2 regions of the Streptomyces sp. NPDC104831 genome follow, and region 2 is predicted to be linked to the other one. Evidence: riboswitches for the same ligand, from Rfam matches in the RefSeq annotation. Region 2 holds a riboswitch; the other holds the start of a gene.
The links. Region 2 has a riboswitch for cyclic di-AMP ahead of ACZ63H_RS01325 (transglycosylase SLT domain-containing protein). Riboswitches for the same ligand answer to the same signal wherever they lie in the genome.
Positions count from the first base shown of each region.

Region 1: linked by a shared signal. The riboswitch ahead of ACZ63H_RS10570 (M23 family metallopeptidase) and the one ahead of ACZ63H_RS01325 (transglycosylase SLT domain-containing protein) in region 2 are both predicted to bind cyclic di-AMP.

Region 1 covers NZ_JBVJOT010000011.1:29,090-44,273, forward strand. Annotated here, with positions in the region: gene ACZ63H_RS10540 (thymidine kinase) at 1-326, opposite strand, end outside; gene ACZ63H_RS10545 (alkaline phosphatase family protein) at 365-1,561, opposite strand; gene ACZ63H_RS10550 (DUF5998 family protein) at 1,561-2,148, opposite strand; gene ACZ63H_RS10555 (bifunctional acetate--CoA ligase family protein/GNAT family N-acetyltransferase) at 2,900-5,746, opposite strand; gene ACZ63H_RS10560 (HPr family phosphocarrier protein) at 5,926-6,207, shown strand; gene ACZ63H_RS10565 (GntR family transcriptional regulator) at 6,422-7,093, opposite strand; gene ACZ63H_RS10570 (M23 family metallopeptidase) at 7,291-8,046, opposite strand; cyclic di-AMP (ydaO/yuaA leader) riboswitch at 8,059-8,211, opposite strand; gene ACZ63H_RS10575 (M16 family metallopeptidase) at 8,441-9,829, opposite strand; gene ACZ63H_RS10580 (M16 family metallopeptidase) at 9,826-11,229, opposite strand; gene ACZ63H_RS10585 (DNA gyrase/topoisomerase IV subunit A) at 11,546-14,002, shown strand; gene ACZ63H_RS10590 (CobW family GTP-binding protein) at 14,119-15,184, opposite strand, start outside.
Region 2 covers NZ_JBVJOT010000001.1:265,711-280,894, reverse strand. Annotated here, with positions in the region: gene ACZ63H_RS01340 (M56 family metallopeptidase) at 1-767, opposite strand, end outside; gene fahA (fumarylacetoacetase) at 960-2,177, opposite strand; gene ACZ63H_RS01330 (HAD family hydrolase) at 2,482-3,294, shown strand; gene ACZ63H_RS01325 (transglycosylase SLT domain-containing protein) at 3,323-3,811, opposite strand; cyclic di-AMP (ydaO/yuaA leader) riboswitch at 3,814-3,994, opposite strand; gene ACZ63H_RS01320 (polyprenyl synthetase family protein) at 4,583-5,593, shown strand; gene ACZ63H_RS01315 (LolA family protein) at 5,983-7,182, shown strand; gene ACZ63H_RS01310 (ABC transporter ATP-binding protein) at 7,216-8,304, shown strand; gene ACZ63H_RS01305 (ABC transporter permease) at 8,291-9,175, shown strand; gene ACZ63H_RS01300 (flavodoxin family protein) at 9,172-9,789, opposite strand; gene ACZ63H_RS01295 (hypothetical protein) at 9,999-11,108, shown strand; gene ACZ63H_RS01290 (VOC family protein) at 11,152-11,619, opposite strand; gene rarD (EamA family transporter RarD) at 11,671-12,627, opposite strand; gene ACZ63H_RS01280 (SDR family oxidoreductase) at 12,775-13,629, opposite strand; gene ACZ63H_RS01275 (winged helix-turn-helix transcriptional regulator) at 13,725-14,147, shown strand; gene ACZ63H_RS01270 (2-oxoacid:ferredoxin oxidoreductase subunit beta) at 14,161-15,184, opposite strand, start outside.

The DNA.
Region 1 (15,184 bases), on a different contig from region 2:
TCCAGACCGAGATCGTCCACCACGCGCGCGAGCTGGTCGATCTGCTCGGGCGCGAGGAACTGCGCCTCGTCCGCGATCACGTAGTCGGCCCGGCCGCCCTGGGAGAGGTGGTCCACGAGGTACGCGTACAGGTCCTGGCCGTCCTCGACCTCCACCGCGTCGGTGACCAGGCCCAGCCGGGAGGACAGCTTGCCCTCGCCCGCGCGGTCGTCACGGGTGAAGATCATGCCCGCCAGACCGCGCGCGGACCGGTTGTGCTCGATCTGCAGAGCCAGCGTCGACTTCCCGCAGTCCATCGTTCCGGAGAAGAACACCAGCTCGGGCATGAGGAGTTGAGCACCTTTCGGCGAAGGGGGGCAGGGGGTCAGGAGCGTACTTCGAGCAGCGGGACGAGCTGTTCCGCCGGGGTCATCGAGCCGTGGTTGCCGACCAGCGCCGACTCCTTGGGCTCCCGCTCGGAGGCGATGATCAGCACGTCGTCGTGCGCGGCGGCGACCACGTCCCCGATCCGCGGGTACACGCGCTCGTCGCATTCGCCGGGCCGCCCGAACCAGCCCGCCGCGATCGCCTCGTCCCGCGACGCCACCCAGAACTGCTCCCCGAGCACCTCGCGCCACACGGTGAGCACGTCGTTCCCGGCGCCCGGGACCGCGTACACGTGCCGGGCCCGGCCCTCGCCGCCGAGCAGCGCGACGCCGGCCCGCAGCTCCCAGTCCTCGTCGAAGTCGATGCGGTGCCGCTCGTCGAACGGCACGTCGACCATGCCGTGGTCGGCGGTGACGTAGAGGGCGCTGCGCGGGGGCAGTTGCTCGGCCAGCCGCTGGGCGAGCCGGTCGACGTACATCAGCTGGCCGCGCCAGGTGTCGGAGGCGATGCCGTAGCGGTGTCCCGAGCCGTCCAGCTCGGCGTAGTACGTGTACACCAGCGAGCGGTCGCCCGCGGCCAGCTGCTCGGCCGCGAGGTCCATGCGCTCCTCGCCGGTGAGCCGCCCGTGGAAGGTACCGCCGCTGAGCGCGACCTTGGTGAGCGGGGTGTGCTCGAAGGCGGGCGAGGTCACCTGGGCGGTGTGCACGCCGGCGTCGTGGGCCAGCCGGAAGACGGTGGGGTACGGCTGCCAGGCGGCCGGGTCGGTGTACGGCTGCCAGCGGAGCTGGTTCATCAGCTCGCCGGTGGCCGGGTTGCGCACCGCGTATCCGGGCAGGCCGTGCGCGCCGGGCGGCAGGCCGGTGCCGACGGAGGCGAGGGAGGCCGCGGTGGTCGCCGGGTAGCCGGCGGTGAGCGGGCGGCCGGTGCCGCCGCGGGAGCTGCCGAGCAGGGAGGTCAGGAAGGGCGCCTCGTCCGGGTGGGCGGCGAGCTGCTCCCAGCCGAGGCCGTCGACCAGGAAGACGCAGACCCGGTCGGCCGGGGTCAGCTCCCCGATCGAGGCGGTCAGGCCGGGGACGCCCAGGCCGGCGGCGAGGGTGGGCAGCAGGTCGGCCAGGGAGCCGCTGCCGTACTCGGGCAGCGGCGCGGTGGCCAGGGCGAGGGGCTCCGGGTGGTCCCAGGCGGAGAGCGAGGACATCAGCGGGTGAGGTCCGCGGTCGCCTCCGAGATGGCCTGCGCGAAGGCGAGCGCCTGGCGCACCGTCTCCGGGCCGTCCCCGGCCTCGCTGACGCGCAGGCTCAGGTCGTCCGCCGTGGAGCTGCCCGTGTAGCCGTGGTCGGCGTCGCAGTTGGGGTCGCCGCAGGCGGCGGGCTCCAGGTCGATGCGGTTGACCGCGCCCCAGCCGATGGTCAGCACGACCTCGCGGGGCAGCGTGCCCGGCGTGTACTGCTCCGGGTTCGCGACCACCCGGCTGACCACGACGGACGAGATCCGGTCGAGCTTCACGGACTCGGTGGAGGTGGTGGCGTAGGGCGTCGGGGAGGTGCTGTCGGCGGCCTGCTCGTCGGTGTGGCTGACGATGAAGCGGTTGCCGGTGAGGACCAGCACGGTGACGTGCCGGCGGACCTCGTTCTGGTCGAACGTCGTCTCCTGGTGGACCAGGTACGACCGGACGGGCTCGCCGCCCACCGCGGCCTCCACCGCCTCGGCCACGAGGGCCGGGTAGTAGCCGCTGCGCTCGATCGCCGCGCGCAGCCCCTGGGTCGTCGTACTGGTCTTGGCCATGGCGTCCATCCTAATCCGTGGGCAAGGGCACTCCGGGCCAGTCGGACGGACCGGGGGCGGGACGGCGCACCGGTCCGGGGGCGGGCCGGGGCGCACCTGCGGAGCCCCGGGGACGGGTCCCGGCGGGGCCGCCCGCCGGTACGGGCGCGAGCCGGGACGCGCCTGCGGAGCCCCGGGGACGGATCCCGGGCGGGTCTCCGGCTGAGCGCGGGGGCGCTCGGGCGGGGGACGGGGCCGCGAGCCGGTGCTCGGGTGCGGGAAACCCGGGGAACGGGCCCTGGGCGGGACTCCGGATGGACGGCGGCGGTCGGGCAGGGGGGCGGGGCCGGGGCCGGCTGCGTCCGTCTCGCGGGCGGTGCCGACGGCGGGGGTCCCGCCCGGCGCCTGCCGTGACAACGCCTCCCCGGCGGTGTGCTCGCGGAAGACACGGGGGTCCGGACGGCGGCGGTCGGGCAGAGGGCGGGGCCGGGGCCGGCTGCGTCCGTCTCACGGGCGGTGCAGACGGCCGGGGTCCCGCCCGGCGCCTGCCGTGCCCCTGCCTCCTCGACGGTGTGCTCGCGGAAGACACAGGGGTCCGGGGGGCGGCGGGCACGTGGCGCAGGCCGGGCCGGGGAAGACCGCCTCCGGGCCGGAGCGGCGGGGAGGTCGCGGCCGGCGGCGAGTCCGAGCCGGCCGGCGCCCCCGCCGGTCACCTCCCGGCCCCGCCGCGGGCAGCGGGCGGCCCGCGCTCCCGACGGGGTCCTGCGCCTCGTCAGTAGGCCGGCATCGTGCGCGGGCCGAGGTCGTCGCGGGCGGGCGGGGGCGCGAGCCGTACCGTGGCGCCGAGGACGCTCGCCCCGTGCGGGGCGACGACGACGGGCTCCAGGGTGACCGCGACCACCTCCGGGTGGTCGTCGACCAGCCGGGACACCCGCAGCAGCAGCTCCTCCAGCGCCGGGGTGTCCACGGGCGTGGAGCCGCGCCAGCCGAACAGCAGCGGCGCGGTGCGGATGGACCGCACCAGCGAGGTCGCCTCCCGGTCGGTGACGGGGATCAGCCGGTGGGCCATGTCCCCGAGCAGTTGGGAGGCGGCGCCGGCCAGGCCGAAGGACAGCACGGCGCCGGCCGCCGGGTCGATCACCGCGCGGACGACGGTGTCCACGCCCCGGGGCGCCATCGCCTGCACCACCGGCCGCAGTTCCTCCGGCCGGCCGAACAGCTCGGTCAACTCGGTGTACGCCCGCAGCAGTTGCTCCTCGTCCGCGAGATCGAGGCGGACGCCGCCCAGGTCGGCGCGGTGCCTGAGGTGCGGGGCGGTCGCCTTGAGGGCCACCGGGTAGCCGAGCGCCCGGGCGGCCTGCACGGCGGCGTCCGGGCCGGGCGCGGGCAGGGCGCGGCGCACGGGGACGCCGTACCGGCCGAGCAGCTCGCAGGTGTGCTCGGCGGACAGGGTGAGCCCCTCGCCGCGCGCGAGCAGCTCGCCGATCAGCCGGGCGGCGCCCTTCTCGTCGATGTCGTCGAACTCCGGCACCTTCCCGGGGTCGGCCGCCTCCCGCCGCCACTGCCCGTACTTCACGGCCTCGGCGAGCGCCCGCACCGCGCGTTCGGCGGCGGGGTAGGCGGGGATGAGCCGGGTGCCGTCCTCGGGGCGTGCCCGGGGTTCCCCGCCGGGTGCGGGCGGGGTGGCGGGCCGTATGCGCGCCGCTTCCGGGCCGGCCGGGCCGGGCGCCCTGTCCGCGGCCCCGGGCGCGGTGCTCGTCGCGGCCGACAGTGCCTGCGCCAGTCCGCCCAGCTCGACGTGGACCACCAGCACCGGCTTCCCCGGCACCGCCGCCGCGGCCGACCGCAGCGCCTTTGCCAGCTCCGCGTCCCCCGGCGAGCCTTCCCCGATCGCGGGGATCGCCGTGACGACGACGGCGTCGTTCGTGTCGTCGGCCAGCGCGGCGGCCAGTGCCCGGTGGAAGTCCTCCGCCGTCGCCCCGGTGGTCAGGTCCACCGGCCGGTCCGGCCGCAGCCCCTCCGCCACACACCGGTCGTACGTCAGCACGCCCAGCGACTCGGAGTTGCCGAGGATGGCCACGCGCGGCCCGGCGGGCAGCGGCTGCCGGGCGAGCAGCAGTCCCGCGTCGACCAGCTCGGTGATCGTGTCGACCCGGATCACCCCGGCCTGCCGCAGCAGCGCGGACACGGTCGCGTGCGGCAGCCGGGTGGCGCGCACGGCGTGCCCCTGCGGGGCGGCGCCGGTGCCCTGCACGACGACCAGGGGCTTCGCCGCGGCCGTCCGCCGGGCGAGCCGGGTGAACTTGCGGGGGTTGCCGATGGACTCCAGGTACATGAGGACGACGTCGGTGTCCGGGTCGTCGTACCAGTACTGGAGGACGTCGTTGCCGGAGACGTCGGCGCGGTTGCCGGCGGAGACGAAGGTGGAGACGCCCGTGACCCCGGTCACCCCTCCCCCGCGCCGGTGCAGCCGGGACAGCAGGGCGATGCCGATGGCGCCGGACTGGGCGAAGAGCCCGATGCGGCCGGGGCGGGGCGGTTCGGGCGCGAGCGAGGCGTTCAGGCGGACGCCGTCGGCGGTGTTGATGACGCCGAAGGCGTTGGGGCCGATGAGCCGCATGCCGTAGGCCCGTGCGGCCCGGACGAGCGCGCGCTGCCGTTCGCGTCCCTCGGGCCCGCTCTCGGCGTACCCGGCGGAGAGCACGACCAGCCCCTGGACGCCGTGTTCGCCGCACTCGGCGACCACGGCGGGCACGTGCTCGGCCGGTACGGCGACGACGGCGAGGTCCACGTGCCCGTCGATGTCGCGCACCGAGCGGTGCGCGGGCACCCCGTCGATCTCCTTGAGGTCTTCGGGGAAGGCCTTGTTCACGGCGTGCAGCGGGCCCGGGTAGCCGGCCGCACGGATGTTGCCGAGGACGCCGCGGCCCACCCCGCCGGGGGCGCGGCCGACGCCGACGACCGCGACCGAGCCGGGTGCGAGGAGCCGCCGTACCGAGCGGGCCTCGGCGCGCTGTTCCCGGGCCTGCTGCACGGCCACGGAGCGGTCGGTGGGTTCGAGGTCCAGTTCCAGGCGTACGACGCCGTCCTCGAAGCTGCGCTTCTGGGTGTAACCGGCGTCCGTGAACACCTTGATCATCTTGGTGTTGGCGGGCAGCACCTCGGCGGCGAAGCGGCGGATGCCCCTCTCGCGCGCGACGGCCGCGATGTGCTCCAGGAGGGCGGAGGCGACCCCGCGGCCCTGGTGGGCGTCCTGGACCAGGAAGGCGACCTCGGCCTCCTCGGCGGGCGCGGTGGCGGGCAGGCCGTCCGCGCCTGTGCGGTCGTAGCGCACGGTGGCGATGAACTCGCCGCCGATGGTGGCCGCGAGTCCCACCCTGTCCACGAAGTCGTGGTGCGTGAAGCGGTGGACGTCCTTGGCGGACAGGCGGGGGTACGGCGCGAAGAAGCGGTAGTACTTCGACTCGTCCGAGACCTGCTCGTAGAAACTGACCAGGCGGTCGGCGTCATCGACGGTGATGGGCCTGACGCGCGCGGTGCCGCCGTCGCGCAGCACCACGTCCGCCTCCCAGTGCGCGGGGTACTGGTGCCGCTCCTGCCGGTCCGCCGAGGTCTGCATGGGCCCCAGCGTAAGGCTCGCGTACGACGACGGCGCGAGGCAGTCTATGGGGGGCGAACGCCGGACCGAGGCCGCGGTCCGGTGTCGCTCCGGGGCGGGTCCTCGAGGTCTGCTCCGGGCACGCTCCACGGTATGGGAAACTGGTCTAGACAACCCTGAGCACTGAAGGGCAGCAACACATGGCTGAGCGCCGCGTCAACGTCGGCTGGGCCGAGGGTCTCCACGCCCGCCCCGCCTCCCTCTTCGTCCGAGCCGCCACGGCCACAGGCGTCCCGGTGACGATCGCCAAGGCCGGGGGCGACCCCGTCAACGCGGCTTCGATGCTGGCCGTCCTGGGCCTGGGTGCCCAGGGTGGCGAGGAGATCGTCCTCGCCTCCGACGCCGAGGGCGCCGACGCCGCCCTCGACCGTCTGGCCAAGCTGGTCTCCGAGGGCCTGGAGGAACTGCCCGAGACCGTCTGAGCGCAGACCGGGAAGCCGCGTCGCCCCTGCCGGGCGGCGCGGCTTTCGCGTATGCGCGGCCCCGCGCGCCCCGAGGCTTCCCGCCGGCCGAATTCGTTGTCGCCGGTTGAAGGGCGCGAGCCGATAATTCCCGGCATCGCGAAAGGGCAGCGGAAAACGCCCCGCCGCCGAATAACACCTTGTTTGTATACGGCGGCTGTTAATGCCGCGCACCCTACATGTTTACGGCATGTTGCGAAGTCCTCACACGTTCCCCGGGGCCGGAGAAGCGGAGCCGGTGCGCGCCGGTCGCGCGTTCGGCGTGCAGGGCGGTCAGCACCCGCGCGCGTTCACCGTCGCCGCGCGCCACCGCGTCCACGATCGCCCCGTGCTCGGCCCAGGACTCCACCGGGCTCACCGGCGCCTCCACCGCGTACATCCACGCGACCTTGTGGCGCAGCTGGGTCAGCACCGAGGTGAGCGAGGGGCTGCCGCAGGCCTGGGCCAGCGTCTCGTGGAACCAGCCGCCCAGCGAGCGCAGATCCTCGCTGTTGCCCTTTCTGGCCCGCTCCTGGCCCAGCCGGACCAGGCCGCGCAACACCTTCAGATGGGCCTCCGTGCGCCGCTGGGCGGCGCGCGCGGCGCCCAGCGGCTCCAGCAGCGTCCGCATCTCCAGCACGTCGGCGGCCTCCTGCTCGGTCGGCTCGGCCACGCACGCGCCCGCGTGCCGGCGCGTCACCACGAAGCCCTCGGCCTCCAGCGTGCGCAGCGCCTCGCGCACGGGGACGCGCGAGACGCCGTAGCGGCGGGCCAGGACTTCCTCGGTCAGCCGGCTGCCGCGCTCGTAGACACCGGCGACGATGTCGTCCCGGACAGCGGTGCACACCGAGTGCGCCGGAATACGCATGACCGACCTCCGCCTTAATCCCCGTTAAACGCCGATGATGGACGTGTGTTCCGTGACTCTATTCCAGTCGGCCGGAATTTCCGATGGCGGGCCGTAATCCATGGATATTTTTTGGACAACGGGTCCCGCGGAGAACATGGAAAACGGCGAAAGCCCCGGCTCGGGGAGCCGGGGCCGTCGGGGAAGGCGCGAGTGCGTCAGATGCGCACGCCGTGCGAGCGGAGGTAGGCGACGGGGTCGATGTCGGAGCCGTAGTCCGGGCTCGTGCGCGCCTCGAAGTGGAGGTGCGGGCCGGTGACGTTGCCCGTGGAGCCGGAGAGCCCGATCTGCTGGCCCGGCACGACCTTCTGGCCCACCGTGACGCCGATGGACGACAGGTGCCCGTACTGCGTGTACATGCCGTCGGCCATCCGGATCACGATCTCGTTGCCGTACGCGCCGCCCCAGCCGGTGGAGACGACCGTGCCGGAACCCACCGCGTGCACGGTGGTGCCGGCGGCCGCGTGGAAGTCGATGCCGGTGTGCGAACCGGAGGACCACAGCGAGCTGGACGCCTGGTAGGCCGTGGAGACGTAGGAGTGCTCGATGGGGGCCACGAAGGCGTTCAGCCGGCGGCGCTCGGCCTCGCGCGCGGCGCGGGCCCTGGCCTCGCGCAGCTCCTCGGCGCGCTCGGCGGCGGCCTTCGCGGCGGCCTCCTCGGCCGCCTTGCGGTCCGCGGCCTGCTGCTGGGCGGTGGCCTGCGCGTCGATCTGGGCGGCGACGTCGTCCGTGGCGGCGAGGACCGGGGTGAGGCCGGTCTGGTCCACGGGGTTGCCGGCGGCGAGGGCCGGGGAGGCGGCGAGGGTGCCGATGACACCGGTGGTGGTCAGGGCCGCGACGCCGGCCGCCTGCGCTGTGGTTCGCTTGACCCGTCCGGGCTTGCGGTGCTTCCCGGTGGCGCACATGAACGCCATGAAGTGGCTGGTCCTTTCCTTCCCTCTCGCCTACCGGGTTAGCTGACGGGTTCGGAGCAGGAAGGTCTCCTACGGGCTCCCTCGCGGTCGCCCGATTCACCCCAGGGACGATGGGTCCCCGGCTCCCCTGGCTCGCGCCGTACGGGGACTCGGCGATGGCTGTCCGGTGCCGCGGGTGCGGCGCACTGCCTGACGAACAGCCCGGACGACGCTACGGCGGCCCGCTTCCGATCCTCAAACGGATCCGGCTTTTTGTAGCGCATCCCACAGGTCAGACAGGCAACCTCCGCCCCAAAACGGGCACCTGAGGGACCGAGTGGAACAGCGTGGGGCCTGACGGCTCGTAAACCGTCAGGCCCCACGCGCGCGTGCGCCGGATGGGTCGGCCTCGCCGCTACTCGGCCGACACCACGCTCACCGGGCCGATGCCGAGCGCCTCGACCGGTGCCTTGATCCGGGCGGCGTCACCGACGAGGACGGTCACCAGGCGGTCCACCGGGAAGGCGTTCACGACGGCCGCGGTGGCCTCCACCGTGCCCGTGGCGGCCAGCCGCCGGTACAGCGTCGCCTGGAAGTCGTCGGGCAGGTGCTGCTCGACCTGGTCGGCCAGCGTGCTCGCGACGGCCGCGGCGGTCTCGTACTTCAGCGGCGCCACGCCGACGAGGTTCTGCACGGCGACGTCCCGCTCGGCGTCGGTCAGGCCCTCCGCCGCGACCGTGCGCAGCACCTTCCACAGGTCGTCCAGCGCCGGGCCGGTGTTCGGCGTGTCCACGGAGCCGCTGATGGCGAGCATCGCCGCGCCCGTGCCGTCCGGCGCGGACCTGAGGACCTGCCCGAAGGAGCGCACGCCGTAGGTGTAGCCCTTCTCCTCGCGCAGGACGCGGTCCAGGCGGGAGGTGAGGGTGCCGCCGAGGCAGTACGTGCCGAGCACCTGGGCGGGCCACACCCGGTCGTGCCGGTCGGGACCGATCCGGCCGATGAGCAGCTGCGTCTGCACGGCGCCGGGCCGGTCCACGATGACCACGCGGCCGGTGTCGTCGGCGGTCACCGGCGGCACCGGCCGGGGCTCGCCGGGGGTGCCGGTCCAGGCGCCGAGGGTGTCGGCGAGCAGCGCGTCCAGGTCGGTGCCGGTCAGGTCGCCGACGACGACCAGGGTGGCGGTGGCGGGCCGCACGTGGCGGTCGTAGAAGGCGCGCACGGCCGCGGCGTCGATCTTCTCGACGGTCTCCTCGGTGCCCTGGCGCGGCCGGGACATGCGCGAGGTCGCCGGGAACAGCTCCTTGGAGAGTTCCTTGGCGGCCCGGCGGGAGGGGTTGGCCAGCTCGTGCGGGATCTCGTCCAGGCGGTTGCGGACCAGGCGCTCGACCTCGCCCGGGGCGAAGGCGGGGGCGCGCAGCGCGTCGGCGAGCAGGCCGAGGCCCTTGGCCAGGCGGGAGGCGGGGACCTCCAGGCCGAGCCGGACGCCGGGGTGGTCGGCGTGTGCGTCCAGGGTGGCGCCCGCACGCTCCAGTTCGGCGGCGAACTCCTCGGCGGAGTGCTTGTCGGTGCCCTCGGAGAAGGCCCGCGCCATGATCGTGGCGACGCCGTCCAGGCCGGCCGGCTCGGCGTCCAGCGGCGCGTCCAGCAGCACCTCGACGGCGACGACCTGCTGGCCGGGGCGGTGGCAGCGCAGCACGGTCAGGCCGTTGTCGAGCGCGGTGCGCTCGGGGGCGGGGAACGCCCAGGGCCTGGCCTCGCCGGGCTGCGGCCGGGGGTGGAACTCCATGGTGGCGAGCTCGGTCACTTGGCCGTCTCCTCGTTCTCGGTCTCGTCGCGGCCCGCCTCTACGGTCGCTTCCTGCTCCGGGTCCTCGGGGACGTCGGCGTCCGGGGCGGCCTCCGGGGATTTGGGTTCGTAGACGAGGACCGCGCGGTTGTCGGGCCGCAGGCGGGCCGCCGCGACCTCCCGGACCTCCTCCGGGGTGACCTCCAGGACGCGCTTGACGGCGGTCAGGGCGAGCTGCGGGTCGCCGAACAGGACGGCGAACCGGCACAGTTCGTCGGCGCGGCCGGCGACCGTGCCGAGCCGGTCCAGCCACTCGCGCTCCAGCTGCGCCTGGGCGCGCTCCATCTCCTCGCTGGTGGGGCCCTCCTCGGCGAACCGGGCCAGCTCCTCGTCGATGGCGGCCTCGATCACCGGCACCTCGACGTCACCGGAGGTCTTCACGTCCAGCCAGCCCATGGAGGGCGCGCCGGCCAGGCGCAGCAGGCCGAAGCCGGCGGCCACGGCCGTACGGTCGCGGCGCACCAGGCGGTTGTACAGCCGGGAGGACTCGCCGCCGCCGAGGATGGTCAGGGCGAGGTCGGCCGCGTCGCACGCGCGCGTGCCGTCGTGCGGGAGCCGGTAGGCGGCCATCAGCGCGCGCGCCGGGACCTCCTCCACGAGGACCTCGCGCTTCTGCTCGCCGATGACGTCCGGCAGGGTGCCGTCGCGGGGCGCGGGCTTGGCGTCGTGGGAGGCGATGGAGCCGAAGTACTTCTCGATCCAGGCGAGGGTCTGCTCGGGGTCGATGTCGCCGACCACGGAGAGCACCGCGTTGTTCGGCGCGTAGTAGGTGCGGAAGAACCGGCGGGCGTCCTCCAGGGTGGCCGCGTCCAGGTCCGCCATCGAGCCGATCGGCGTGTGGTGGTACGGGTGGCCCTCCGGGTACGAGAGGGCGGTCAGCTTCTCGAAGGCGGTGCCGTAGGGGACGTTGTCGTAGCGCTGGCGGCGCTCGTTCTTGACGACGTCCCGCTGGTTCTCCATGGACTCCTCGTCCAGGGCCGCCAGCAGCGAGCCCATGCGGTCCGCCTCCAGCCACAGGGCCAGCTCCAGCTGGTGGGCGGGCATGGTCTCGAAGTAGTTGGTGCGCTCGAAGCTGGTGGTGCCGTTCAGCGAGCCGCCGGCGCCCTGCACCAGCTCGAAGTGTCCGTTGCCCTCGACCTGTGCGGAGCCCTGGAACATCAGGTGCTCGAAGAGGTGAGCCAGGCCGGTACGGCCCTTGACTTCGTGGCGGGAGCCGACGTCGTACCAGAGGCAGACCGCCGCCACCGGGGTCAGGTGGTCCTCGGAGAGCACCACGCGAAGACCGTTGGCCAGGCGGTGCTCGGTCGCTGTCAGGCCCCCGGAGCCTGCCTCGGCTGTGGTCGTGTGACCCATGGGCATGTACGTCCCTTCGCGAGCGGAGGCGGTTGATCGAACCGCGGTTTTGCTGCCGTTCCCGCCACTGTATGCAAAGCGTGCGGGGCCTTCGCGAAGTTCCCGCGCGCGTACGCCGACAGCGGATCGCGTACCCTGCGTCGGACCCCCTCCCGGACGGTTCTCCGGTGCCAGGGGCGGGCCGCTCCCCGGTGCCGCCCGGACCGGGTCGCGGCACGGGTTGTCAGTGCCTCGGTCCACAATGGTCCGCGTCAGATCCGTCAAACGCTTCAGCAAGAGCGCCCCGTAGGCGAGCGACCAGATCAGAAGGAGCCAGGCAGCGATGGCCCGCCGCAGCACGAAGACCCCGCCGCCCGACGATTCGTTCGAGGAGAGAATCCTCGACATCGACGTCGTGGACGAGATGCGTGGCTCCTACCTCGAGTACGCGTACTCGGTCATCTACTCGCGCGCCCTGCCGGACGCCCGTGACGGCCTGAAACCGGTGCACCGCCGGATCGTCTACCAGATGAACGAGATGGGCCTGCGCCCCGAACGCGGCTATGTGAAGTGCGCGCGCGTCGTCGGCGAGGTCATGGGCAAGCTGCACCCGCACGGCGACGCGTCGATCTACGACGCCCTGGTGCGCATGGCGCAGCCCTTCTCCATGCGCGTGCCGCTCGTCGACGGCCACGGCAACTTCGGTTCGCTGGGCAACGACGACCCGCCGGCCGCCATGCGGTACACCGAGTGCCGGATGGCCGAGGCGACGGGCCTGATGACGGAGTCGATCGACGAGGACACGGTCGACTTCGCACCGAACTACGACGGCCAGGAGCAGGAGCCGGTGGCCCTGCCCGCCGCCTTCCCGAACCTGCTGGTCAACGGCGCCTCGGGCATCGCGGTCGGCATGGCGACGAACATGCCGCCGCACAACCTGCGCGAGGTCGTCGCCGCCGCCCGCCATCTGATCCGGCACCCGAACGCCGACCTGGACGCGCTGATGAAGCACGTCCCCGGCCCCGACCTGCCCACCGGGGGCCGGATCGTCGGCCTGGACGGCATCCGGGACGCCTACGCGACCGGCCGTGGCACCTTCAAGATCCGCGCGACGGTCTCGATCGAGGACGTGACCGCCCGCCGCAAGGGCCTGGTGGTCACGGAGCTGCCGTTCACGGTCGGCCCCGAGAAGGTCATCGCGAAGATCAAGGACCTGGTCAACGCGAAGAAGGTCCAGGGCATCGCCGACGTCAAGGACCTCACCGACCGCGAGCACGGCCTGCGCCTGGTCGTCGAGATCAAGAACGGCTTCGTGCCGGAGGCGATCCTGGAGCAGCTCTACAAGCTGACGCCGATGGAGGAGTCCTTCGGCATCAACAACGTCGCCCTGGTCGACGGCCAGCCGCTCACCCTGGGGCTGAAGGAGCTGCTGGAGGTCTATCTGGACCACCGTTTCGACGTGGTCCGGCGGCGCAGCGAGTTCCGCCGCGGCAAGAAGCGCGACCGGCTGCACCTGGTCGAGGGCCTGCTGACCGCGCTCGTCGACATCGACGAGGTCATCCGGATCATCCGCTCCAGCGACAACTCCGCGCAGGCCAAGGAGCGCCTGATCGAGCGCTTCTCGCTGAGCGAGGTGCAGACGCAGTACATCCTCGACACGCCGCTGCGCCGGCTCACCAGGTACGACCGGATCGAGCTGGAGGCGGAGAAGGACAGGCTCACCGCGGAGATCGAGGAGCTGACGCGGATCCTGGAGTCCGACGCGGAGCTGCGCAAGCTGGTCTCGGCGGAACTGGCGGCCGTGGCGAAGAAGTTCGGCACCGACCGGCGCACGGTCCTGCTGGAGTCCGCGGCCACCCCGGTCGCCGTGCCGCTGCAGGTGGCCGACGACCCGTGCCGGGTGCTGCTGTCCTCCACGGGGCTGCTGGCCCGTACGGCGACCGACGCGCCGCTTCCGCGGGCGGCGGGCGGCAAGCGGGTCAAGCACGACGTGATCGTCTCGGCGGTGCGGACGACCGCGCGCGGGGTGATCGGGGCGGTGACCTCGGCGGGCCGGCTGCTGCGGATCAACGTGGTCGACCTGCCGCAGCTGCCCGAGCCGGTGTCCGCGCCGAACCTCTCCGGCGGGGCGCCGCTGGCGGAGTTCGTGTCCCTGGAGGACGACGAGACGGTGGTCTGCCTGACCACGCTGGACGAGTCGTCGCCGGGTCTGGCGCTCGGCACCGAGCAGGGTGTCGTCAAGCGGGTGGTGCCCGACTACCCGTCCAACAAGGACGAGCTGGAGGTCATCACGCTCAAGGAGGGCGACCGGATCGTCGGCGCGGTGGAGCTGCGCACCGGCGAGGAGGACCTGGTCTTCATCACGGACGACGCGCAGTTGCTGCGCTTCCAGGCCTCCATCGTCCGTCCGCAGGGCCGCCCGGCGGGCGGCATGGCGGGCATCAAGCTCACCGAGGGCGCGAAGGTGCTCTCGTTCACGGCGGTCGACCCGGCCGCCGACGCGGTGGTGTTCACGGTGGCGGGCTCGCGCGGCACGCTGGACGACTCGGTGCAGACGACGGCCAAGCTGACCCCGTTCGACCAGTACCCGCGCAAGGGCCGGGCCACGGGCGGGGTGCGCTGCCAGCGGTTCCTGAAGGGTGAGGACTGCCTCTCGGTGGCCTGGGCGGGCCCGGCCCCGGCCCGGGCTGCGCAGAAGAACGGCACCCCGGCCGAGCTGCCGGAGCCGGACCCGCGCCGCGACGGCTCGGGCACGTCGCTGCCGAAGACGGTGGCGGTGGTGGCGGGACCGGTGCTCTAGGCGGTCGGCGCGGGGGTCCGGCGGAACGGTCCGGGCGGGAGGCTCCACGGGGCGGCCCGGGCGGGCGCCCGGCGGGTGCGGTCCGCGCGGGATCCGGCGGGGCGGTCCGGGCGGGGCTAGAGGGGCGGCTCCGCGAGGTCGGCTTCCGTCTCGTCCTCGTCCGGCCCCTGTACGTAGCGCAGGACGCCCCACATGCCGTGCTCGTCGGCGTGCGGGGCGTCGTTCGCGCAGGCCTCCAGTTCCTTGCGGAGGGCGGCCGCGTCGATGCCGGAGCCGATCAGCACGAGCTGGGTGAGCCGGTCGTCGCCGCTCGCCCAGGGCTCCGGGTAGAAGCGCAGGAACCGACCGACGGCGTGCACGGAGTAGCGGTTGACCGTGTCGTACGGCCCGAAGTCGACGTACCCCTTGATCCGGTACAGCCCCTCGGGCCGGCTGTCCAGGAACCGCATGAGCCGCCGGGGCTCCAGGGGGACGGCGGAGGTGTGGGACAGGCTGTCGTAGCCGGTGTGCAGGTGTCCGGCCCCGTCCGCATCGCCGTGGTCGTGCAGGTCGTCGAAGGACAGCTGGCCGACGCGCTCCTCGGTGGGCCGGCAGTCGAAGAGGAACTCGGGGTCGATCCGGCCGTAGGTGGCGGGCACGACGGCCGCGCGGTCGGTGAGCGAGCGGACGAGTCCGAGGACCCGGTCGGCGTCGTCGGCGCGGTCGAGCTTGTTGACGACGACCAGGTCGGCGAGGGCGAGGTGCCGGTCGATCTCCGGGTGCTTAGCGCGCGTGTCGTCGAACTCGGCGGCGTCGACCACCTCGACCAGGCCGCCGTAGACGATGCCGGGGTGCTCGCTGGCGAGGACCATGCGCACGAGTTCCCGGGGTTCGGCCAGTCCGCTGGCCTCGATGACGATGACGTCGATGCCTGCGGCGGGCGCGGCGAGCCGGTCCAGGTACAGGTCGAGTTCCCCGGCGTCGACGGCGCAGCACAGGCAGCCGTTGCCGAGCGAGACGGTGGAGTCGCCGAGGGCGCCGGCGACGGCCATGGCGTCGATCTCGATGGCGCCGAAGTCGTTGACGACGGCCCCGATGCGGCTGCCTCCGCTGCGGTGCAGCAGGTGGTTGAGGAGCGTGGTCTTCCCGGAGCCCAGAAAACCGGCGAGCACGACGACCGGGATCTGCCGCGGACCTCCGCCG
Region 2 (15,184 bases):
ACGCCCCGGTGCTGGTTCAGCTCGATCAGGGCGAGGGCCGTGGTGAGGTGCCCGCAGCGCCGGGAGGCCGCGTCGTCCGCGGCCAGCTCGACCAGGCGGTGCGTCTGGTCGCAGAAGTGGGCGAACAGCGGCACCCGCGGAAAGCCCGTGGCCAGCGCCGTGGACAGGTGCAGCAGCCAGTCGTGGTGGGCGCGGGCGTGACCGCGCTCATGGGTGAGCACGGCGTCGAGCTGGAGGTCGGTGAGGCGGTGCAGCGCCCCCGTGGTGACGACCAGCTGCGCCGGGTGTCCCGGCATCCACCAGGCGTCCGGGTACTCGTCCTCCAGCACCAGCATCGGCCCGCGCGGCGCCCGCAGCCCCGGCGGCAGCTCGGGGGCGCGTTCGCGCAGGTGCGCGCGGGCCTGGCCCCGGCTGCGGCGGGCCTCGAAGAGTTCCCGGGCCAGCATCGCCGTCGTCCAGGCGGCCCCGCAGGCCAGCAGCAGGGTGAGCGCGGCGGCCCACACCGGGGCGGTGGACAGGTCGTAGGCGGCGGTGACGGCGGGCGGCGCGGGGGCGAACACCCGGTCGCGGACGGTGTGGAAGACGGCCGCCGCGCCCAGCACCAGCGCGGTCAGGCAGCACAGCAGGACGGTGGCGACCAGGCACTGCCACACCCACAGCGCGACCACGGGTTCCCGCTCGGGCCAGGCCGCCCGGGTCAGCGCGCGCGGCGCCGGCACGGCGGCGGTCAGGGCGACGACGCTCAGCAGGAGCAGGCAGACGGTCATGCCGGGGCTCCGGTTCCTGGTCGGAAGAGGGGTGCGGGTGCGGGGTGGTGCGGGGCACGCGACGCACGGCCGCACCGGGTGCGTGCGCGTGTCCCCGTCAGTATGGCGAAGAAGGGCGTGCGAGTCAGGTGCCGGCGACGATCCGGCCGGACTCGGTCCGGACCGTCCGGGTACCGCCCGCCGCGCCGTGGCTCAGTCCGCGACGACCCGGCCCGTGACCTCGCCCAGCCCCACCCGGCCGCCGTTCGGTCCGGGCGCCCAGGCCGACAGGGTCACCACGTCCCCGTCCACCAGGAACGTCCGCTCGCCGTCCGGGAGTTCGAGCGGGTCGCGGCCGTTCCAGGTCAGCTCCAGCAGCGAGCCGCGCTGGTCCGCGGCCGGGCCGCTCACGGTGCCCGAGCCGTACAGGTCGCCGGTGCGCAGCGAGGCGCCGTTCACCGTCATGTGGGCGAGCTGCTGGGCGGCGGTCCAGTACATGGTGGCGAACGGCGGCTCGGAGACCACGTGGCCGTTGACCGCGACGGAGATCCGCAGGTCGTAGCCGCCGGGTTCCACGCCGGGCGCCGTGTCGTCCAGGTAGGGCAGCAGCGGGTGCGTGCGCTGGGGAGGTGCCACGCGGGCGTCGTCCAGCGCCTCCAGCGGGGTGATCCACGCCGACACCGAGGTCGCGAAGGACTTGCCGAGGAACGGACCGAGGGGGACGTACTCCCAGGCCTGGACGTCCCGCGCGGACCAGTCGTTGAGCAGGCACAGCCCGAAGACGTGCTCGCGGAAGTCGCCGAGCGCGACCGGGCGGCCCTGCCGCGAGGGCACGCCCACGACGAAGCCGACCTCGGCCTCGATGTCCAGCCGGATCGACGGGCCGAAGACGGGCGCCGGGTCGGCGGGGCTCTTGCGCTGTCCCGAGGGCCGTACGACGTCCGTGCCCGAGACGACGACCGTGCCGGCGCGGCCGTGGTAACCGATGGGCAGGTGCTTCCAGTTGGGGGTGAGGCTGTCCTCGGCGTCCGGGCGGAAGATCCGGCCGACGTTGCGGGCGTGGTGCTCCGAGGCGTAGAAGTCGACGTAGTCCGCCACCTCGAAGGGCAGGTGCAGGGTCACCTCGGGCAGGGGGTGGAAGAGGGGCTCGACCGTCGGGCGGTGGGCCGGGTCGGTGATCCAGGACGTGACGGCGTGCCGTACCTCGGACCAGGTGGCGCGGCCGGCGGCCAGCAGCGGGTTGAGGGTGGGGGCGGCGAGCAGCGCCTGGTGGGGCGAGTCGACCGCCGCCGCCGCGGCGCCCGCGTCGAGGACGTGGTTCCCGAGCCGGACGCCGATCCTCCGCTCGGTGCTGCCGAGGGGCGAGAACACGCCGTAGGGGAGGTTGTGCGGGCCGAAGGGGTCGCCCTCGGGGACGTCGAAGGGGGGCATGGGTGCTGCCTCACTCTCATCCGTGCCATGCATGGCGAAGCGTTCCATGTGGTCGGGCCACACGTTACGGCCGACACGCGTGTCATGGGCAGTGCCTCGGGGGGCGTACGGGGTGGCCGGGAGGGCCGCTCCCACCGTCGGGGCCGACCGGGGGACATGACGGCCGTGCGGCCGCTCGCCGGCCCCGGGTGGCGCCGCGCCACCGTCATCGGGCTTTGCGCGGGGGCGACTTGGGGCCACGCGGTGTGCGATCGCGGGGAACGAGGGGTGAGTCGGCGGGCCCCGGTGTCCGTATTCTCTGGGCATGGCACCCTCCCCGGCATATGCCCTCATCGCCACTGACCTGGACGGGACGCTGCTGCGCGGCGACGACACCGTCTCCGACCGGTCGCTCGCCGCGCTCGCCCGGGTGGCGCGGGCCGGGGCCCGGCACCTGGTGGTCACCGGCCGCCCGGCGCCCCGGGTACGGCCCCTGCTCGCGCGCCTCGGCTGCACCGGACTGGCCGTGTGCGGTCAGGGCGCGCAGGTCTACGACGCCCGGACCGGCCGTCTGCTGTGGTCGGTCCGGCTGGACCGGGAGCTGGCGGAGACCGCGCTCGGCAAGATCGAGGCGGAGGTGGGGCAGGTGTACGCGGCGGTCGACCAGGACGGCGTGGACGGGCTCACGCTCATCGAGCCGGGCTACCGGATGCCGCACCCGACGCTGCCCGCGGTCCGGATCGGCCGGCGTGCCGAGCTGTGGGCCGAGCCCATCAGCAAGGTGCTGCTGCGCCACGCCGAGCTGTCGGACGACGAGTTGGCGGCCGTGGCGCGCTCGGCGGTGGGCTCGCTGGCGAGCGTCACCATGTCGGGGCCGGGCACCGTGGAGCTCCAGCCGAGCGGGGTGACGAAGGCGACCGGTCTGGCGCTGGCCGCCGAGCGGCTGGGGGTCGGCGCCGAAGGGGCCCTCGCCTTCGGCGACATGCCCAACGACATCCCGATGTTCCGCTGGGCGGCGCGCGGTGTCGCCATGGCCGACGCGCATCCGGAGCTGAAGGCGGTGGCCGACGAGGTCACGCTGTCGAACGAGGACGACGGGGTCGCCGTCGTCCTAGAGAGACTGTTCCCGGCCGCCTGACCACGGGGAGGGGCGGCGGCCGGGCCGGTCAGTAGGCGCCGAAGACGTTGTCGATGGAGCCGTAGCGGTCCGCCGCGTAGTTGCAGGCGGCGGTGATGTTCGCGACCGGGTCGTAGATGTCGAAGGACGTCCCGGCGACGTGGTACGCGTTGAAGGTCGGGTCGATGACCTGGAGCAGCCCCTTGGACGGGATGCCCTTGGCCGCGTTGGAGTCCCAGAGGTTGATGGCCGCAGGGTTGCCGGAGGACTCCCGGATGATGTTGCGGTGGATGCCGTTGTAGGTGCCCGGGATGTTCTTCTCGGCCATGATCGCGAGCGATTCGCGGATCCAGCCGTCGAGGGTGTTCGGGTATCCGGCCGGGGTGGTGGACACCGCCGGGGCCGCGGCGGGGGCGGCGAGGGCGCTGCCCGCGCCGATGAGCGGCAGGGCGAGGACGGCGGCGCCGGTGCAGGCGGCGGCGAGGGCGCGGACGAGGCGGGCGTTCCGGGTACGGCGGTGCTGAGCGGCAGCAGGCATCGAAAGTTCCTCTCCGGCGCCTGCGAGGTGAGCTGTCGGGTTCGGGCGGGGAGGCGCCCGGCCGTGCCCGGGAGGAGGCACGGCTTCACCCCGAGCCGTGCCGGCGCGGCGCATGCCGTCCGGCGCGGCGACTTACCTGGGTCCCCCGCTCCTGCCGTACGAATGAGTTCGTGAATGGGTTTCGCGGACGGCGGCAGGATTAGGCGTCCGCCCGACGGCCCGGAACGTATGCGAGAGCACATGTCGGGAACAAGTACCGGATTCCCGCAATGCGCCATTTGAACTTGATCGACTCCGTATGAGGTACTTGATCCTTTGCGATCGCCAATCCCCAACTGGCCGACGGGGCAAGGGTCTGAGGGGGGTGGGGCGCGAGGGGTGGGCCGATCGGGCGCGTGACCCAATTCACGAAATAGCAAAAGACTTCAAATCAGACATGGGGGATTAGTGGGATTCGGGTCCGAAGTCCGAGTCGTGGTGGAACCCGGGACGTGATGCCCGTCGTTGCCGTGGAGGCGGCGAGGGGAGGGCGGGGGTGAGGAAGGTGCGGAGAGGTCGCGACACGGCATCCGGATTACTGTTAAGTCGATATATGTCCCTTATTACCGTGTGATCAAAACCATGCCGGTCATGGTCCGGTACCACCCGAGCTGGACCGGTGGGCGCTATCGGTGATCGAAACAGGACCGGATACGCTGACTTGAGTGATGGCAGCGACCTATCGACAAACCGTGTAATCGCCAGCAGACACCAGCAGACAGGAGACCCCTCGTGACCGTCGTCGGGCCGTTCGGGCTGAGCGTGCGGGACCAGGCTCTCGAAGCCGATGTCCAGGCCGGATTGGCGGCTGTCGAGGAAGGCTTGCTCGATGCCACCAAGAGCGAGGTCCCGTTCATCACCGAGGCCGCGCAGCACCTCGTACGGGCCGGCGGGAAACGATTCCGGCCACTGCTCGTGATGCTCGCCGCCCAGTTCGGCGACCCGTACGCGCCGGGGGTCGTGCCCTCGGCCGTGGTCGTGGAGCTGACCCACCTGGCCACGCTGTACCACGACGACGTCATGGACGAGGCGGCCGTGCGCCGCGGGGTGGACAGCGCCAACACCCGCTGGGGCAACTCCGTCGCGGTCCTCACCGGCGACTTCCTCTTCGCGCGCGCCTCCCAGATCCTCGCCGACCTCGGCCCGGAGGCGGTCCGGGTGCAGGCCCTCGCGTTCGAACGGCTGGTCACCGGGCAGATCCTGGAGACCGCCGGCCCCTCGGACGGCCGTGACCCGGTCGAGCACTACCTGGACGTGCTGGCCGGCAAGACCGGCTCCCTGGTGGCGGTGTCGTGCCGGTTCGGCGCGATGATGTCCGGCGCGGGCGAGCGGGTCGTGGACGTGCTCACCCAGTACGGCGAGCGGCTCGGCGTCGCCTTCCAGCTGGCGGACGACGTCCTGGACATCGCCTCCGACTCCCACGAGTCCGGCAAGACCCCGGGCACCGACCTGCGCGAGGGCATCCCGACCCTGCCGGTGCTCCGGCTGCGCGAGCGGGCCGCCCGGCTCGGGCTGGCCGAGGACATCGCGCTGTGCGAGCTGCTGGACTCCGACCTCGGCGACGACGCCCGGCACGCCCGGGCGCTGGCCGCGCTGCGCGCCCACCCCGCGCTGGAGCAGGCCCGCCGGGACACCGTCCGGTACGCGGAGGAGGCGCGGGCCGCGCTCGCCCCGCTGCCGGAGTGCGACGCCAAGGCCGCCCTGGTGGAGCTGTGCGACGCGGTGGTCCACCGCGCCGGCTGACCGCACCGGGGCCCCACCGGCCGGCCCCGGAGCGCCTCCGGGCGACCTCCGTATCACCCGCTCGGCTGACGTTCGTACGGTCACACCCCGCCCGGCCGTCGTACCGCCGTACGACTGCGGGCGTACCGTCACGGGCTGGTCTCCGCCCGGCCCCGTCCCTCGTACGGCCGCAGCCCCCACGACCCTTACGGGTCGGGGAGGATCCGGCCGTCGGGTGTCATACCGCAGGCGTAGACGCGGTTGCCTCCGAGGGCTGACGCTTCCGCGCCGCCGATTTGGTCATATGGAAGCCACGGACATCACCACTCCTCACCGATTCGGGTGAGAATGGCGGCTCAGGGTTGACCAGCGTGAGAACGGCCGCCGCCGACGACGGAGGTAAGGCACACATGGCACCGTACGAATCCGACGACACAGTGGGCGCCGCGCGGGACGAGGACCCGCGCTCCGGCCGGCGCACAGCCGCCCGGTACGCCGTCCCGGTCGCGGTGGTGGGGGTGGCGGCGGCCACGATCGGGCTCGTCCCGGCGCTCGCCGACTCCGGCGACCCCGACCTGCCGAAGATCACCGCACAGCAGCTGATCGAGAAGATGGCCCGGTCGGACGTGCAGCAGCTGTCCGGCACCGTGAAGATCACCACGGACCTCGGTCTGCCCGACCTCGGCGGCCTGGAGGACGGCCTGCTCTCCGGCAGGGGCCAGGACGGCCCCGGGGACGGCTCCTCCGCCGACCCCAAGTCCCGGTTCACCGAGCTGGCGTCCGGCATGCACACCCTGCGGATCGCGGCCGACGGCCCGGACCGGCAGAAGGTGTCGCTGCTGGAACGCGGGGCCGAGTACAGCCTCATCCACCGCGGCGAGGACGTCTGGGGCTACGACAGCAAGAGCAACGAGGTCTACCACTCCACCGCGGCCGGATCCGGCGGGGAGCGCCGGGCCGAGCCGCCGGCCACGCCCAAGGACTTCGCCGACGAGGCCCTGAAGGCGGTGGACGGCACCACGTCCGTCACCGTCGACGGCACCGCGCAGGTCGCCGGCCGCGACGCCTACAAGCTGCTGATCCGGCCCCGGCAGTCCGGCACCACGGTCGGCGCGATCAGCATCGCCGTGGACGCGAAGACGTGGACGCCGCTGAAGTTCACGCTCACCCCGAGGAGCGGCGGGGCCGCCGTCGTCGACGCCGGCTTCACCCAGGTCTCCTTCGCCCGGCCGGCCGCCTCCGTCTTCGACTTCACCCCGCCGAAGGGCGCGAGGGTCACCGAGGAGAAGGACACGGCGGCCAAGGCGCCGGCCCCGAAGCACGGCGAGGACCTCGCCGGGGGCCTTGAGGGGCTGAACGTTCTCGGCAAGGGCTGGACGTCCGTCGCGAGCCTCGACACCGGCGCCGAGGGCGGCCTGCCGACCGGCTCCCAGGAGGGCGCCCTCGGCGGCTTCCTCGGCTCGCTCGGCGACCCGGTCTCGGGGAAGTTCGGAAAGGGCACGGTCTTCTCCACCCGCCTGGTCAACGCCCTGATCACCGACGACGGCAAGGTGTACGCCGGCCTGGTGACGAAGGAGACCCTGGTGAAGGCGGCCGACGCGGGGAAGTGACCCCACCGGGACCGACGAAACGAGGGGAAGCCGATGGACGAGCCGTCCACCGCGGACCGCGCTGCGGAGCGCACGCCTGCGCGCGCTCCGGAAGACCCGCCCGCGCGCCCGCCTGAGGGCCCGTCCCCGGCGCGTGCGCCGGAACGGGACGCCCCGGGGGACGAGCGCGGGGGCGTGCCGGAGGGCGGCCCGGCGAGTGTCATCGACACGCGCGGGCTCACCAAGCGCTACCGCGGCGGGCAGCTCGCCGTGGACGGTCTCGACCTGGCCGTCCCGGCGGGCAGCGTCTTCGGCTTCCTCGGCCCGAACGGCTCCGGGAAGACCACCACCATCCGCATGCTGATGGGCCTCATCGAGCCGACCGCGGGCACGGTCCGGGTGCTGGGCCGCCCCATGCCCCGCTCGGCCCGTACGGTCCTGCCGCAGGTCGGCGCGCTCATCGAGGGCCCCGCCCTGTACGGCTTCCTCTCCGGCCGGGACAACCTGCTGCGCTTCGACTCCGCCGACCCCACCGCCGACCCGCGCACCCGGCGCGCGCGCGTGGCCGCCGCGCTGGACCGGGTCGGCCTCGCGGCGGCCGCCGGCAAGAAGGCGAAGGCGTACTCGCTCGGCATGAAGCAGCGCCTGGGCCTGGCCGCCGCGCTGCTCCAGCCGCGCCGGCTGCTCGTCCTGGACGAGCCCACCAACGGCCTCGACCCCCAGGGCATGCGCGAGATCCGCACCCTGGTCAGGGAACTGGCCGCCGACGGCACGACCGTCTTCCTCTCCTCCCACCTGCTGGACGAGATCGAGCAGGTGTGCACCCACGCGGCGGTCATGGCGCGAGGCCGGCTCGTCACCCAGGGCGCGGTGGCCGACCTGGCGGCCGGGGCCCGCGGCCGGCTGGTGGTGACCACCCCGGACCCCGCCGAGGCGGCCCGGGTGCTGAAGGAGCTGGGCGTCGGCGACGTGACCGCGGACGGCGACCGGGTCACCGGCGAACCGCCCGGCCGGGACCTCGCGGAGGTGACCGCGGCCCTGGTCACGGCCGGGGTCCGGGTCCGGGGCCTGACCGTCGAACGGGCCTCGCTGGAGGACGCGTTCGTGGCGCTGACCGGGGAGGGTTTCGATGTCGCGGGCTGAGCCGTCCGAGGCCGTCGCCGTGCGCCGGCCGAACCCGCTGTGGGCCCTCGGGCTGCTGCGCGGCGAATTCGTCACCACCGTCCGGCGGTGGCGCACGCTCGCCCTGCTCGGGGTGCTGGCCGCGGTGCCGGTGCTGGTCGGGATCGCGGTGCGGATCGAGACCCGGGGCGGCGGCCGGGTGAGCGGCGGAAGCGGCGAGGGCCCGGCCTTCATCGCGCAGATCACCAACAACGGGCTGTTCCTGGTGTTCACCGCGCTGGCCGCGACCCTGCCGTTCTTCCTGCCGATGGCGGTCGGCGTCGTCGCCGGCGACGCGATCGCCGGGGAGGCGGGCGCGGGCACCCTGCGCTATCTGCTGGTGGCCCCGGCCGGCCGCACCCGGCTGCTGCTGACCAAGTACGCCACCGTGCTGGCCTTCTGCCTGCTGGCCACCCTGGTGGTCACCGTCTCGGCGCTGGCCGTCGGCGCGCTGCTGTTCCCGCTCGGCGAGCTGACGACGATCTCCGGCACCCGGATCGGCCTCGGCGAGGGGCTGGCCCGCGCGCTGCTGATCGCCCTGGTCGTCGCGGCCTCCCTGGTGGGGATCGCGGCCGTCGGCCTGTTCGTGTCGACCCTCACCAACAGCGGCATCGCGGCGATGGCGACCACGGTCGGCCTGCTCATCACCGTGCAGATCGTCGACCAGATACCCCAGCTGCACGCGGTGCAGCCGTACCTCTTCTCGCACTACTGGCTGTCGTTCGCCGACCTGATGCGCGACCCCGTCTACTGGGACGACCTGCTGCGCGACCTCGGGCTCCAGGCGCTGTACGCGGCCGTGTTCGGCTCGGCGGCCTGGGCCCGGTTCACGGCGAAGGACATCACCGCCTAGAGGCCGCCGCCCGGGGCGGCGACGGCACCGGCGGTCTCGTGCGGGAAGCGGGCGAGGGGCGCGTCCTGCGCGAAGAACGTCTTGGCGCGCGCCAGCGCACCGGTGTCGCTCAGCACGTCCCCGGGCTTGCTGCCGCTGCCCAGCAGCACCCCGCCGAACCGCATCCCCATGTAGGCGGCCGAGTTGCGCAGGGTGCCGGAGTACGGGTCGGCCACGGACAGCTCCTCGTCCGCCAGCGCGGCGACGCCCCAGAGGGTGCGCCCGGCCATCCGCGCCTTGAAGTCCAGGCCCGGGGTGCGCAGCCAGCCGGACCAGTGGTCCAGGTAGCGCTTGGTCTGGGCGGAGACCGAGTACCAGTACACCGGTGAGGCGATCACGATGTCCGTGGCCGCGAGCGTGGCGTCCAGCAGCAGACCGGCCGGGGTGCCGGACGGCGGCCGTACGTGGTCGCTGTCGTGCCGCAGGTCCTCGAAGTCGGGCAGCGGCTGTTCCGTGAGGTCGATCCAGCGCTGTTCGACTCCGTCGGGGAGCTGCTCGGCGGCCCGGCGGGCCAGCAGCCCGGTGTTGCCCCCGGTGCGGGCGCTGCCCAGGACGAAGAGAAAACGGCGGTCCATGTGGTCCCCCAGGTGCGTCAGGTCGTACCAACGAACAAGGCGTGTGCATTTTATGCATGCGCAACTAACTGGCGCCAGGGTTTATGCCGCCGAGGCGGCTGGTGCGAGGCTGTGACGCCGCGGTGACGCGGCGGGCGTGGGTAGCCGACACACTGGTGGACAGGATGCGTACGACCGGATCGCGACGCCGGGGGACTGGAGGGACACCGATGGCTGGACTCAGCTTCGAGAAGAAGCGGGCGCCGCGGACCGCGGAGTATCCGGCGGCGGTGCCCGTCCGGGTGCACGGCACGGGGAGCGCCTCGGTGGACGGGGTGCCGGTCGTCGCGGCGCCGGGCGAGGAGATCCGGCAGGCCGTGCTGAACCGCCTGCAGAGCCTGGCCATCAGCGTCGGCGCCCCCATACGGGCCACCGTCCACGACGACCTCGCGGGCTGTGTGGTCCCGCTGGAGGTCTCGGCGGACGGCTCCAGCCGGATGACCGGCGAACCGGTCCCGCTGGCCGCGCGCCGGGCACCGGGCGCGGCGCCCGTGGAGGCGACGGCGCCGGGCACCGCCGAGCGGACGCCGGCCGGCGGCTTCGGGCCCCCGCCCGTGATGGACCCCCGGCCGGCCCCCGCCACCGCGCCGGCCACGCCGGGCCCGGGCGCGGGCACGGCCCCGGGTGCGGGTGCGGCGGCCTCGGGCACGGGGGCCGGATCGGGCGGGCGTACGGCTTCGTACGCGGGCGCGGACCTGGCCTCGGTCTTCGGCTCGCCCGTCGACGAGCCGGCGCCCGTCCACACCCCGGCCCGCGGCTTCGACGCGGTCGCCGAGGAGGTGCTCGGCGACGGGCCGCTGACCGAGACCGCCGAGGGCGCGGAGCTGCTCGCCGAGCCGCTGGGCCGGATCAACGAGGCCGTGCGGGCGGGCCGCATCGACGCGGCGGCCCAGCTGGCCGAGCGGACGCTCGCCGAGGCGTCGGCCGTGTTCGGCCCGCACCACGCCGAGGTGCTGCACGTGCGCGAGCTGTCCGCCTACATCGCCTATCTGGCGGACGACCCGGTGCGCGCCTGCCGGCTGTCCCTGGACCTCGCCCGGCTGCGCCGCGAGGCCCGGGACGGGGAGGCCGCCTACGGCAACGTGCGGAGCGCGGCGACCGCCTGGCGTGCCGTGCGCGACCCCGAGGAGGGCCTGCGGCTGGGCCGCGACCTGGTCGACCTGTGGGCGGACCTCGCCGCCGAGCCGGGTCCCGCGGCGGACGATCCGCGCCCGCTGGAGGCCGCCCGCGCCCGCATGGTCCGGCTGGCCGACCGCGCGGCCGGGGCGGCACAGGCGTAGCGGCCCAAGCCCCGGACCCCGCTCCCGGGCGCGGTCCGCGGGGCTACTGCACGCAGAATTCGTTGCCCTCCGGGTCCCGCATCAGGACCCACTCGCCTCCGGGCTCGCGCACCTCCCGTACCACCCGGGCGCCCAGCGCCTCCAGGCGTGCCACCTCCTCCGCGCGCCGCCCGGGGCCGGCGTGCAGGTCGAGGTGGAGACGGTTCTTGCCGGTCTTCGCCTCCGGCACCCGCTGGAACAGCAGCCGCCTGCCGAGCCCGGTGCCGGTCTCGGGGTCGTACGGGTCGTCGGGGTGCCGTACGGCGATCAGGTCGCGGAAGGCGGGCCGCCCGTGGTACTCGACGGTGGCCTGTCCGGGCAGCGCGCCGGCGGACAGCAGCCGTTCGACGAGGGCGCTGTTGTCCTCGGCGGTGTAGTGCAGCGCGGCGGCCCAGAAGTCGGCCTGGCCGTGCGGGTCGGCCGCGTCGATGACGAGTTTCCAGTGCAGTGGGGCGGGCGCCTGTGTGGTCATGGCTCCCACTTATAGCCGCCGGCCCGGACGGAAGGGCCCCTTCCGTCCAGGTCAGACGTCGGCCGGGGCCGACGCGGGGGTCTCGGCGGGGCGGGGCGCCGGCAGGGGGAGCCGGCGCGGGCGCCGGGAGGAGCGCAGCGCGTCGCCCGTGAGCAGCACCAGCGCCAGCCAGACCAGCGCGAACCCGGCCCACCGCTCGGGCGGCATGGCCTCGTGGAAGTAGAGGATGCCGAGCAGGAACTGGAAGACCGGGGCCAGGTACTGCAACAGGCCCAGGGTGGACAGGGGCACGCGGATCGCCGCCGCGCCGAAGCAGACCAGCGGCACCGCGGTGACGAGGCCGGTGGAGGCGAGCAGCGCGGCGTGTCCGGCGCCCTCCGCCGCGAACGTGGCGTTCCCCCGCGCGGCCAGCCAGATCAGGTAGCCGAGCGCCGGCAGGAACTGGATCGCGGTCTCGGCGGCCAGTGACTCCACCCCGCCGAGGTCGACCTTCTTCTTCACCAGCCCGTAGGTGGCGAAGGAGAAGGCGAGGCAGAGCGAGATCCACGGCGGGCGGCCGTAGCCGACGGTCAGGACGACGACGGCGGCGAGGCCGACCACGACCGCCGCCCACTGCACGGGCCGCAGCCGCTCCTTGAGGAGGAGCACGCCCATCGCGATGGTGACCAGCGGGTTGATGAAGTAGCCGAGCGAGGCCTCCACGACGTGGCCCGCGTTGACCGCCCAGATGTACACGCCCCAGTTGACGGTGATCACGGCCGCCGCCACGGCGACCAGGCCGAGCCGCCGGGGCCGGCGCAGCAGCTCCCCGGCCCAGGCCCAGCGGCGCACGAAGAGCAGCAGGACGGCGACCACCACCAGGGACCACACCATCCGGTGGGCGAGGATCTCCGCGGCCCCGGCCGGTTTCAGCAGCGGCCAGAACAGGGGCACCAGGCCCCACATCCCGTAGGCGGCGAAACCGTTCAGCAGACCTGTACGGTGCTCACCCTCGGACTTCCCGGCCACCGGCCCCTCCTTCGTGCTCGCGTGAACCGTGCGGTCGCGCGAGCACGAAGGTAGCGCCGGGCACCCTCCGATGTCATGTTCGTATCGTCATACGGTCATGACAGGGGAGGGTGGTGCGGGTGTGGCGCGGTCCCCGGCCGGACCGGGTCAGCCCTTCAGCGCGGCCGCGACCGCCTGCGCCAGCGGGGTGGTGGGACGGCCGGCCAGCCGGGACAGGTCGCCGGAGGGGACGACCAGTTCGCCCTCGGCGATCGAGGCGTCCACGGCCGCGAGGAGCCCGGCCACCGGAGCGGGCAGCCCGGCGCCGGTCAGGATGCCGGTGAGGTCCTCCACCGAGACCGGCCGGTAGGCGATCTCCCGGCCGGTCTGCCGGCTCAGCTCGGCCGCGTACTCGGCGAAGCTCCACGCCTCGTCGCCGCCCAGCTCGTACGTCGCGTTCTCGTGGCCCTCGCCGGTCAGCACCGCGACCGCGGCGGCGGCGTAGTCGGCACGGGCGGCCGAGGAGACCCGGCCGTCGCCGGCGGCCTGCACCACCGCGCCGTGCTCCAGCACCGGCGCCAGGTGCTCGGTGTAGTTCTCGTGGTACCAGCCGTTGCGCAGCAGGGTGTAGGGCACGCCGGAGGCGAGCAGCACCTTCTCGGTGGCCCGGTGGTCGTCCGCCAGCGCGGCCGTCAGGGTGCCGGGGGCGCTGGTGTAGGCGAGCAGCGCCACGCCGGCCGCCTTCGCCGCGTCGATGACGGCCGTGTGCTGGCGCACCCGGTCCTTGTGGACCTCACTGCCCGAGATCAGCAGCACCTTGTCGCCGGCCGCGAACAGGCCGTCGAGGGTCTCGGGAGTGTTGTAGTCGGCGACGGCCAGCCGCACGCCTCGCGCGGCGAGGTCGGCGCCCTTGGCCGGGTCCCGCACGACGGCGGTGATCCGCTCCGCCGGGACCTTCTCCAGCAACTGCTCGACGACGTGGCGGCCGAGGTGGCCGGTGGCTCCGGTGACGACGATGCTCATGATTCCGCGACTCCTTGGTGGGATGCCTTGATGACACTCACTGTAAAGGTGGCGCTGTAGATTAGAAAGTACCCACTTTGAAGTAAGGTACTGGCATGTCGGTAAGCGAGAGTGGGCCGGTGGGCGAGGGCGGGGCGGACGCCGAGGCGCGGTGCCCGTACCGCCTCGTCCTGGAGCACGTCACCAGCCGCTGGGGCGTCCTCGTGCTGATCGAGCTGCTGGAGCGGCCCCACCGGTTCAGCGAGCTGCGCCGGGCGGTCGGTGTGTCGGCCGGCCGGGCCGTCAGCGAGAAGATGCTCACCCAGACCCTCCAGACCCTGGAGCGCGACGGACTGGTGCACCGGGACGCCAGGCCGGTCATCCCGCCCCGCGTGGACTACTCGCTCACCGGACTCGGCCGCGAGGCGGCACAGCAGGTGCGGGCCCTCGCCCGGTGGACGCGCGACCGCATGGACCGGGTCGAGGAGGCCCGCCGGGCGTACGACGAGGCCCGGGACGCGCGGTCCCGGGCCTCGTGAGTCGGCGGGTGGGTCAGCCGACGACCGTCCAGGTGTCCCCGCCCGCCAGCAGCGCGGCGAGGTCGCCCTTGCCGCGCTGTTCCACGGCGGTGTCGAGCTGCTCGGCCATCAGGGTGTCGTAGACCGGCCGTTCGACCGAGCGGAACACACCGATGGGGGTGTGGTGCAGCGTGTCCGGATCGGCGAGCCGGGACAGGGCGAAGGCGGTGGTCGGCGACGCGGCGTGGGCGTCGTGGACCAGGACGTCCGCCTCGTTCTCCGGGGTGACGGTGACCACCTCCAGGTCGCCGGTGGCCCGGTCGCGCACGACGCCCCTCGCCCCGTCGGCGCCGAACCGGATCGGCTGCCCGTGCTCCAGCCGGATCAGCGCTTCGTCGGCCCGCTGCTTGTCCTTCAGCGCGTCGAAGGCGCCGTCGTTGAAGATGTTGCAGTTCTGGTAGATCTCGATCAGCGCGGTGCCCGGGTGGGCGGCCGCGGCGCGCAGCACCTCGGTCAGGTGCTTGCGGTCGGAGTCGATGGTGCGGGCCACGAAGGACGCCTCGGCACCGATCGCCAGCGACACCGGGTTGAAGGGCGCGTCCAGCGAGCCCATCGGCGTGGACTTGGTGATCTTGCCGACCTCGGAGGTGGGCGAGTACTGGCCCTTGGTCAGGCCGTAGATCCGGTTGTTGAACAGCAGGATCTTCAGGTTGACGTTGCGGCGCAGGGCGTGGATGAGGTGGTTGCCGCCGATGGACAGGGCGTCGCCGTCGCCGGTGACGACCCAGACGCTCAGGTCGCGGCGGGAGGTGGCCAGGCCCGTGGCGATGGCGGGGGCGCGGCCGTGGATGGAGTGCATCCCGTAGGTGTTCATGTAGTACGGGAAGCGGGAGGAGCAGCCGATGCCGGAGACGAAGACGACGTTCTCCCGGGCCAGGCCCAGTTCGGGCATGAAGCCCTGCACGGCCGCGAGGATCGCGTAGTCACCGCAGCCGGGGCACCAGCGCACCTCCTGGTCCGACTTGAAGTCCTTCATCGACTGCTTGGCCTCGGCCTTG